DNA from 2 places in the Desulfonatronum thiodismutans genome. Region 1 is predicted to be linked to the other one. Evidence: predicted binding sites of a transcription regulator. Region 1 holds the regulator's gene; the other holds the start of a gene.
What was found. Region 1 encodes sigma-54, which starts transcription at its own class of promoters, with help from an activator protein. Its sites were predicted from a motif close to CTGGCACGGNNNNTGCTT; they were not measured.
Positions count from the first base shown of each region.

Region 2: a site for sigma-54 is predicted at 1,766-1,783, ahead of sqr (type III sulfide quinone reductase, selenoprotein subtype). Genes of this name have one in related genera too.

Region 1 covers NZ_JPIK01000004.1:327,028-331,239, reverse strand. The annotation lists gene GY33_RS0102140 (LptA/OstA family protein) at 1-213, shown strand, start outside; gene lptB (LPS export ABC transporter ATP-binding protein) at 210-935, shown strand; gene rpoN (RNA polymerase factor sigma-54) at 999-2,432, shown strand; gene hpf (ribosome hibernation-promoting factor, HPF/YfiA family) at 2,504-3,049, shown strand; gene GY33_RS0102120 (PTS sugar transporter subunit IIA) at 3,053-3,502, shown strand; gene rapZ (RNase adapter RapZ) at 3,569-4,212, shown strand, end outside.
Region 2 covers NZ_JPIK01000018.1:94,136-98,347, forward strand. The annotation lists gene GY33_RS0113520 (molybdopterin-dependent oxidoreductase) at 1-1,157, opposite strand, end outside; gene sqr (type III sulfide quinone reductase, selenoprotein subtype) at 2,015-3,274, shown strand; gene GY33_RS0113530 (hypothetical protein) at 3,287-3,895, shown strand; gene GY33_RS0113535 (efflux RND transporter periplasmic adaptor subunit) at 4,206-4,212, shown strand, end outside.

The sequences.
Region 1 (4,212 bases):
GACCGTGTCGGTCACGGCGACATGGCCACCTATTGGGTGGACCAGGGCGTCCTGCGCCTGGAGGGCAACGCCCGGGTGGAAGAAGGCGGGACCCGATTGGAAGGCAACGTGATTACGCTCAATGTTGAAGAAAGAGAGGTGGATGTGCAGGGACGCACAGATCGTCGAGTGGAAGGAATGTTTCTTTTGCCTCGCGAGCAGGGGGCACGGTGAAGGCCCTTCTCTCCGGCAAGAGTCTGCGCAAAAGCTTCGGCCAGAAAGAGGTGGTCCGGGATATTTCCATTCGGGTCGAGCAGGGGGAGATCGTTGGCCTTTTAGGTCCCAACGGAGCCGGGAAGACCACCACGTTCTACATGCTGGTCGGGGTGATCAAGCCCACCAGCGGGGTGGTGGATCTGGACGGAAGGCGAATCACCACTTGGCCGCTGCATGAGCGGGCCCGGTTGGGGCTGAGCTACCTGCCCCAGGAGAGTTCAGTCTTCAAAAAGCTGACCGTGATGCAGAATTTGCAGATCATTCTGGAGTACACGGACTTCACCCCGGTCATGCAGCGCAGAAAGGCCGAGGCCCTGCTGGAGGAACTGGGCATCGCCAAGCTGGCCGATCAGAAGGCCATGTTTCTTTCCGGCGGGGAGCGCCGCCGCCTGGAAATCGCCCGAGCCCTGATCCGCAATCCGAAATTCATGCTGCTGGACGAACCCTTCGCGGGCATCGACCCCCTGGCCGTGGACGACATCCAGGAGATTGTCATGTCCCTCAAGGAGCGGGGGATCGGGGTGTTGATTTCGGATCACAACGTCCGTGAAACGCTGAAGATTTGCGACAGGGCGTCCATTGTCTTCGAAGGACGGGCCATTTTTGAAGGGTCGCCGGAGGCCATCGTGGCTGACTCCATCGCTCGGAAGGTCTATCTCGGTGAGGACTTTTGCTTATGATTGCTCAACAACCTGGAATGGCTTTCCAACCGTTCAGTCCGATTATGGAGGCGAGAACGCGACATGGCTCTTGAACTGCGCCAGCAACTGAAGTTGACGCAGCAGTTGGTGATGACCCCCCAACTGCAACAAGCCATCAAGCTGCTTCAGCTTTCCAGACTGGAGTTGGTGGAAAGCATCCAGCAGGAATTGCTGGAAAATCCTGTATTGGAGATCGTGCCGGAAAGCATAGACGAGGCTACGGAGACTCCGAAGAAGGACCCCGCCGAGGATCGGTTTCAGTCCGTAAACGTCGAGGAGCCTCGGCAGCTTCACGATTCGGAGTGGCAGGACTACCTGGGGGAATTTTCCAGCATCAGTCGACAGATCCAGGGTCGGGACTGGGAAGTCCCGGAAGAGGGCATGAGTTTCGAGGCCCGGCTGGCCGGCAAGTCCACGTTGATCGGTCATCTTTCGTGGCAGTTGCGGCTTTCGGCCCTATCGGCGCGGGAACTTGCCGTCAGCGAGGTGATCCTTGGCAACCTGGATGCCGTGGGGTATCTTTGCGAATCAATCGAGGACATCGCCGCCATGGCCGGCTGCGAGACGGAGGAGGCGGAGCGGATCCTGCGGATCATGCAACGTCTGGACCCCGTGGGGATCTGCGCCAGAAACCTGAGGGAGTGCCTGCTGATCCAGATGGACGAACTGGGTCTGGACGACCCGATTCTGGTTTCCCTGGTCAAGGACCATCTGGAAGAGCTGGAAAAACGGCGCTACAAGCCGTTGGCCAAGAAGTTCAAGCTCTCCATGGAGGAAATCAAACACTACCTGGACTGCATTCAGCGCCTGGATCCCATGCCCGGCAAGAGCTTTGGCTCCGAGGACCCTCAGTTCACCAGTCCGGATGTTTACATTCTCCAGCACGGCGGCGATTTCATCGTGGTTCTGAACGAAGACGAGATACCGGGCTTGATGATCAACGAGGCCTACGCCAAGGAGCTGTCCGTTCACGACAAGGGGGCCAAGGACTACATTCAGGAAAAGGTCCGATCAGCCCATTGGTTGATGAAAAGCCTGTACCAGCGCCAGCGGACCCTGCTCAAGGTCGCCGAAAGCATCGTCCGGTTCCAGATCGATTTTTTCCGTCATGGGGTGACGCATCTGAAGCCGATGATTCTCAAGGACGTGGCCCTGGACATCAACATGCACGAGTCCACGGTCAGCCGGATCACCACGAGCAAATACATGAGCACCCCCCACGGAACATATGAATTGAAATTTTTCTTTAACAGCGCCTTGGGTATGGACGACGGCTCGGAAGCCGGATCGGAAAGCGTCAAGGCGGAGATCAAGAAACTGATTTCCGAAGAGGATCCCAAGCGTCCGCTCAGCGACGAACTGATCTCACAACTGTTAAAGAAGTCCTTGGGCGTGAACATCGCCCGACGGACCGTGGCCAAGTATCGCATGGCGTTGAACATCGAGTCGTCTTCCAAGCGCAAGGCCATTTTTTAACCATCCCACATGCTCCCAACGGAGCGAATAACCTCAAACCAACCCAGAACGTTTTACTTTGGAGGTGTCGCATGGAAATAACTTTTACTTTCAAGAATTTCGAGCCGTCCAATCACCTCAAGGGCTACGCCCGCGAGCGCTTTAATAAGATCAACCGCTACCTGCGCCCTGAAGATCAGGGTGAACTGGCCGTCAACCTTTCCGTGGAAAAGTATCGGCATATGGCCGAGGTGATCCTTACAGGTAAGGACATGCATTTCTCCGCCACCACCGAAAGCGAGGACATGTACTCCACCATCGATCTGGTCCTGGACAAGCTTGAGGCCCAGGTGCGCAAGACCAAAGAGAAGAACAAGGACCATCGTCGCGGCCAGAAGGGCCAGTCCGCGCGGGTGGACGTGATCACCTTCACCGAGGATGAGACCGGCAAGCGAGCCCAGACCATCACGGAGACCGATAATTTCGAGCCCAAACCCATGTCCGTGGACGAAGCGGCCATGCAATTGGAAGCCCTGGGTAACGAGTTCCTGGTTTTCTTTAATGCGGACATCGAGCGCGTCAACGTTATCTACCGCCGGAAAAGCGGCGACTTCGGTCTGATCGACCCGGGAATCTAATCGATGGTCCTCAGGGATTTTTTGAGCAAGGACTTGCTGCTCCCCGAATTGCAAGCCAGGAACAAGGCGGAAGTGTTGGCGGAATTGGTCGCCGTGCTGGCCCAAAAGGAGCCGAGCCTGGACGCCGAAGCGGCTTTTCGGGTGCTCAAGGACCGGGAAAGTCTTGGGAGCACGGGCATCGGCGAGGGAGTGGCCATTCCCCACGGCAAGCTGGAGGGGCTGGAACGGATCGTATTGGTGGTCGGGCGCAGTGCCGAGGGCGTGGATTTTGACGCCCTGGATCGCAAGCCATGCCATATTTTTTTTATGGTCCTGGCCCCGGAACAGGTCGCCGGGATGCACCTGCGCATCCTAGCGTCCATAACCCGCCTGCTCAAGGACGAGGCCTTTCGGCACGCCTTCCTCACGGCCCAGGACAAGGAGCTTTTCTGGGACGCCCTCAGCTCGGCGTGAAGGTATTTGAACCGTCCACACCGTAGGGGCACGGCGCGCCGTGCCCCTACTAAAAGACAAACCGCGATGAGCACGTACCAAACGCAAAAATCCTGCGAACTCTGTCTGGTTATGATCGCCGGACAATCCGGAGCAGGCAAAAGTACGGTCCTGAATGTCTTTGAGGATCTGGGGTATTATTGCGTGGACGGTCTGCCCGCCGGGCTGGCTGGACAGTTGCTGACTCTGTCCGATGAGATGAAGCTGGATCAGTACGCCGGGGTGGCCTTGGGGCTGGATGTGCGGCAATCTGACTTCGCCCTGCAATGGGAGCAGTTCGTGGAGCGGATGGACCAGGCCGGGATGCGCCCGAAGCTGGTCTTTCTGGAAGCTCGGGACGCAGTGCTGATCCGGCGCTACGCCACCACCCGCCGCCCTCATCCCTTGGAAGCCCAGGGCATGGGGTTGGACCAGGCCATTTTCCGGGAGCGGGTCATGCTGGAGGGGTTGCGCAAGCACGCCGATTTGGTGGTGGATACGTCGGACTTTTCGATCCACGATCTGCGGAGGGTTTTTCAGGAGAAATGGCCTCTGAATCAGGAAATCGGCGAAGGAATGCGCATTCATTTGATTTCCTTCGGCTTCAAGTACGGTGTTCCCCTGGAAGCGGATTTGGTCTTTGATCTGCGGTTTTTGCCCAACCCCTACTTTGATCCGGATTTGCGTCCTCT
Region 2 (4,212 bases), on a different contig from region 1:
TAGGTGCCACGAGGCTGCATTGCCGGACCGCCGCCGACCCAGGAGATGCAGTTGGGGGCCGCCGCGGCGAATCCCAAGGCTACCCGCCGAATCTGGTCCGCCGGAATGCCGCAGAGCGGTTCGGCCCATTCCGGAGTGGCGTTTTTGAGATACAGGTTCCACCACTTAGCCAGGCCGTGGGTGTGTTCTTCCAGAAAGGTGAACTCGTTGATCTCCTGACCGGGTATGAATTTGTTTTCACCGTCGAAAAAATCGCCGACAAAAGGCTTGTACCACATGCCTTCCACGAGAATGACATGGGCCATGGCCGAGGCCAGTGCCCCGTCGTAACCCGGCTTGACCGGAAGCCACTCGTCGCATTTGCTGCCCGTGCCCGAGAGCCGTGGCTCCACCGAGGCGATCCGGGCGTTGTCCAGGGCCCGGCCCCAACTGTTCAGGTAGGAGGAAACCCCGCGGTTGGCCACCAGCGGATCCGCGCCCCAGATCAGCACGTAGCGGGTGTTGGGTATGTCGTACTGCATGTAGGCCCACTGCCCTTCCTGGAAGTAGCGCATCTTCTCGGCTTCCGCGCAGATGGAACTGTGGGAGATGTTGTTGGGAGAGCCGATGATTTTCGGGAGGCGATCGTAGAAGAGATCTCTTAATTCCGTGTACCGACCGCGCATGAGCATGAACTTGTGGGTTTCATCGTTGGCCCGCAATTCCATGATTTTGTCCGCCAGCATGTCCAGGGCCTCGTCCCAGGAAATGGGCACGAAGCCGGGATCCTCATGTCGGCCCTTTTTCGGATTGGTCCGCTTCATGGGCGTCTTGACCCGGTCCGGATCATAGACCTGCTGCAGGGCCAGGTGGGCCCGCGGACAGGAGTTGATGCCGTTGGTCTTGGAATGCGGGTTGCCGCGAATCTTCACGGCCCTCCCGTTAATCACGTAGACCTGCTTGGAACACCAGGACGTACAGCCAACGCAGCAACTGCTGACCCATTTGCCCTCAGCCAGAGCGCCTCTGGCATGGGCCGTGTCCGGGGTCAGGGCGCGCAGCGCGGGCCCGCCCGCGGCCAGCCCGGCGCAGGTCGCGGCCGCGCCTTTGACGAACGATCGCCTGCTGACCGTGGTTCCGCCTTTGCCGTCCATTCCGTCAATCTCCAATTGTTTCATGGCTCCTCCTTGAGGTTCGCGGATGGTGGTCATCCTCTAATTGCCGGAACGTGGGTTTTCTGGAGTCGCGTCTGATCACGGCCCGGCGATCACATTGCAATGTTCTGATCCATGCAGCTTTCACGGGAAATAATACCACTCTAAAATATGGCAATTCTCATGCCATGAGAAAAGTCCGGTTGTTAGATCAGCTTAATATTTTGTTTTTTTTAAACTTAAGCGCATTTGAGGCAGTAGGGTGCCAAGGACTCAGCGGTAATCTCGACTGAAACATATGAGTTTGTGTCTCGTTTTTGGACACATGAAGGGTGATATTCTAAAAAATTAATAATTTTAAACGAATATTGTGGCTAATTTTTGGACTAGATGGCGAGAATGAGTCTTGGACTGGCTGTAACCCACGTTTTTTACGAGGGTCGCCGTCGGGAGGTCGGCGAGGAGGTAAGGCGAAATATCCAGGGGCAGGCTGTTTAGGCTGAAATCCCAGGACCTTTTTTGCGCCGAGAGGCCTCGCTTATGAGCGTCATGCCTCCATACAACGCAAGACGACCGTGTGGCCAAATTGCCCTTGGCTGAACGAATGCGGAGGTTTGCCTCCGTAGTGAGGTCGGGCACGGAGTTTGCTTGAAAGCAATAATGGGAAGAAAAGCCGACTGATTCAATTACAATTGAGATCCATAGAATGCCGTCTGGCTTTTTGAGTACTGCTCCACGACATCCTCATGCATCCCCGCTAAACCTCATCCCTCCGGAAGCTCTCCACTCCGCGAAGAAGCGATCCGCTGTCCGTACCCGGTCTTGTATCCGCCGCGGTCAGCTTTTCATATCACCTACAACCACTAAGGAGAGGTGCGTTCATGAGGAAAATCGTCATTCTCGGAGCCGGAACCGCCGGCACAATGATGGCCAATCGGTTGTGCGAAAACTTGCGCACGGAAATCGACCAGAACAAGATCAGCGTGACCATTGTCGATGAGGACCGCGTCCATCTCTATCAACCCGGTCTGCTGTTTCTTCCTTTCAGCATGTATCGGTCCAAGGAGGACGTACTCAAGCCTCGGGACGTATTCCTGCCCTCCGAGGCCAAATTCATCGTCTCCAAGATCGAAAAGGTGGACCCTGATGCCAAGAAGGTCGTGATGAAGACGGGAACCATTGACTACGACCTGCTGATAATCGCCAGCGGCTCGCGCTGCGATCCCACGGAGAACGAGGGCCTGCTCGGCCCGAACTGGCAGAAGTCCATCTTCGACTTTTACACCCTGGACGGCGCCCTCAAGCTGCAACAGGCCATGCGCTCCTTCAAGGGCGGCCGGCTTGTGCTCAACGTGGCTGAAATGCCGGTGAAGTGCCCGGTGGCGCCGCCGGAATTCGTGATGCTCTCGGATTGGTTCTTTCATGAGCGGGGCATCCGGGACAAGGTGGAGATCGTCTTTGCCACTCCCCTCAGCGGCCCGTTCACCAAACCCCTGGCCTCCCAGACCCTGAAATACGTCTGCGAGGAAAAAAACATCAAGATCGAGCCGGATTTCGCCCTGAGCCATGTGGACAACGAAAAAAAGCGCATCGTCTCCCACGACAAACGGGAGATCGACTTCGACCTGCTGGTATCCATCCCGACCATGAAGGGCGCCCAGTTCATCATCGATTCGGACATGGGCGACCCTCTGGGCTGGGTACCCACGGACAACCACACCCTGCAGAGCAAGAACTTTCAGGACATCTTCGTCATCGGCGACGCCACCAACGTGCCCACGTCCAAGGCTGGGTCCGTGGCTCACTTTGAAAGCGAAATCCTGATCGAAAACATCCTGCGCTACCTTGACGGTCTGGAGCCCTTGCCGAAGTTTGACGGGCATTCCAATTGCTTTATCGAGTCCGGATTCGGCAAGGCCCTGCTCATCGACTTCAATTATACCCAGGAGCCATTGCCCGGAAAGTTCCCCCTGCCCGGGGCCGGTCCCTTCACCCTGCTCAAGGAAACCAAGATGAACCACTACGGAAAGATGATGTTCCGGTGGGCCTACTGGCATCTCCTGCTCAAGGGCAAGGATCTTCCGGTTTCCCCATTCATGACCATGGCCGGCAAGGAAATGCCGACCTCGGTCACGGCCTAGAGGAGGTGAATCATGACCGTGGAACAACACATGGAAACGTTGACCTCCCTGGAGCGCAAACTGGACGACATCTCCTCCATGGCCAAGCAAATGATAAGCCGCAACGAAATGGCCCAGGATTTGGCCAGGGACCTGAATATCGTGGGCAATGCCGCCATGTTCTCCCTGCAGGAGGAACTGGAGCTGGAAAACGTCCAGGTGGACGGACGGGAGCTGCGCCAGATGCTGATCCTGTTTCTGAAAAACATTCACAACATCAACTACGCCATGCGCCAGCTGGAAGCCGTGGCCGAGCTGGGCAAGGAGTCCTACGACACCCTGCGCGGCCTGATGATGGACTATATTGAACGAGCCACGGAATGGGACCAGAAGGGGTATTTTCGGTCCGCCACGCAAACCGTGGACGTCATGGCAAAAATGTACGAATCCATGCCCAAGGACACTCTGGATCGACTGGAAAAGTCCGCTCCGGAAATCGTCGGCCTGCTCTCGGACCTGGCCGACCCCGAAATGATCAAACAAACCCGCCAACTGATCCGCTTCCAAAAAATCCTCATCCCCGCCCTCGCCGTAGCCTGGATCGTGCCCGTGGGCATGTTGCTGCTGCTTCTCCTGAAATGATCCACCGTTTTCCCGTCGGCGCGTGAAGCGCCGACGGGAAAACGGAAGGTATGCGCTCATGGAGCGCGTATCCAACCATTCTCATTGATACTCCCGATGGGTCGTTTTTTGAATCGTGGTTAAATGCACGGTATTCTTGCACGTGTTTCCAAAAGGTCCTTGCAAACCCTGTCCTCCTGGATTACGGCTCACAAGATGGTAAGTGGCATGATCAGAAGTGTTCACGGCGATTCTTGTGTTGACCACCAACTTCCACAATCGCTGAACTTCTCTGACAATAACGTTGACTCGACGGAAAGGAGTTCACCTGATGCGCG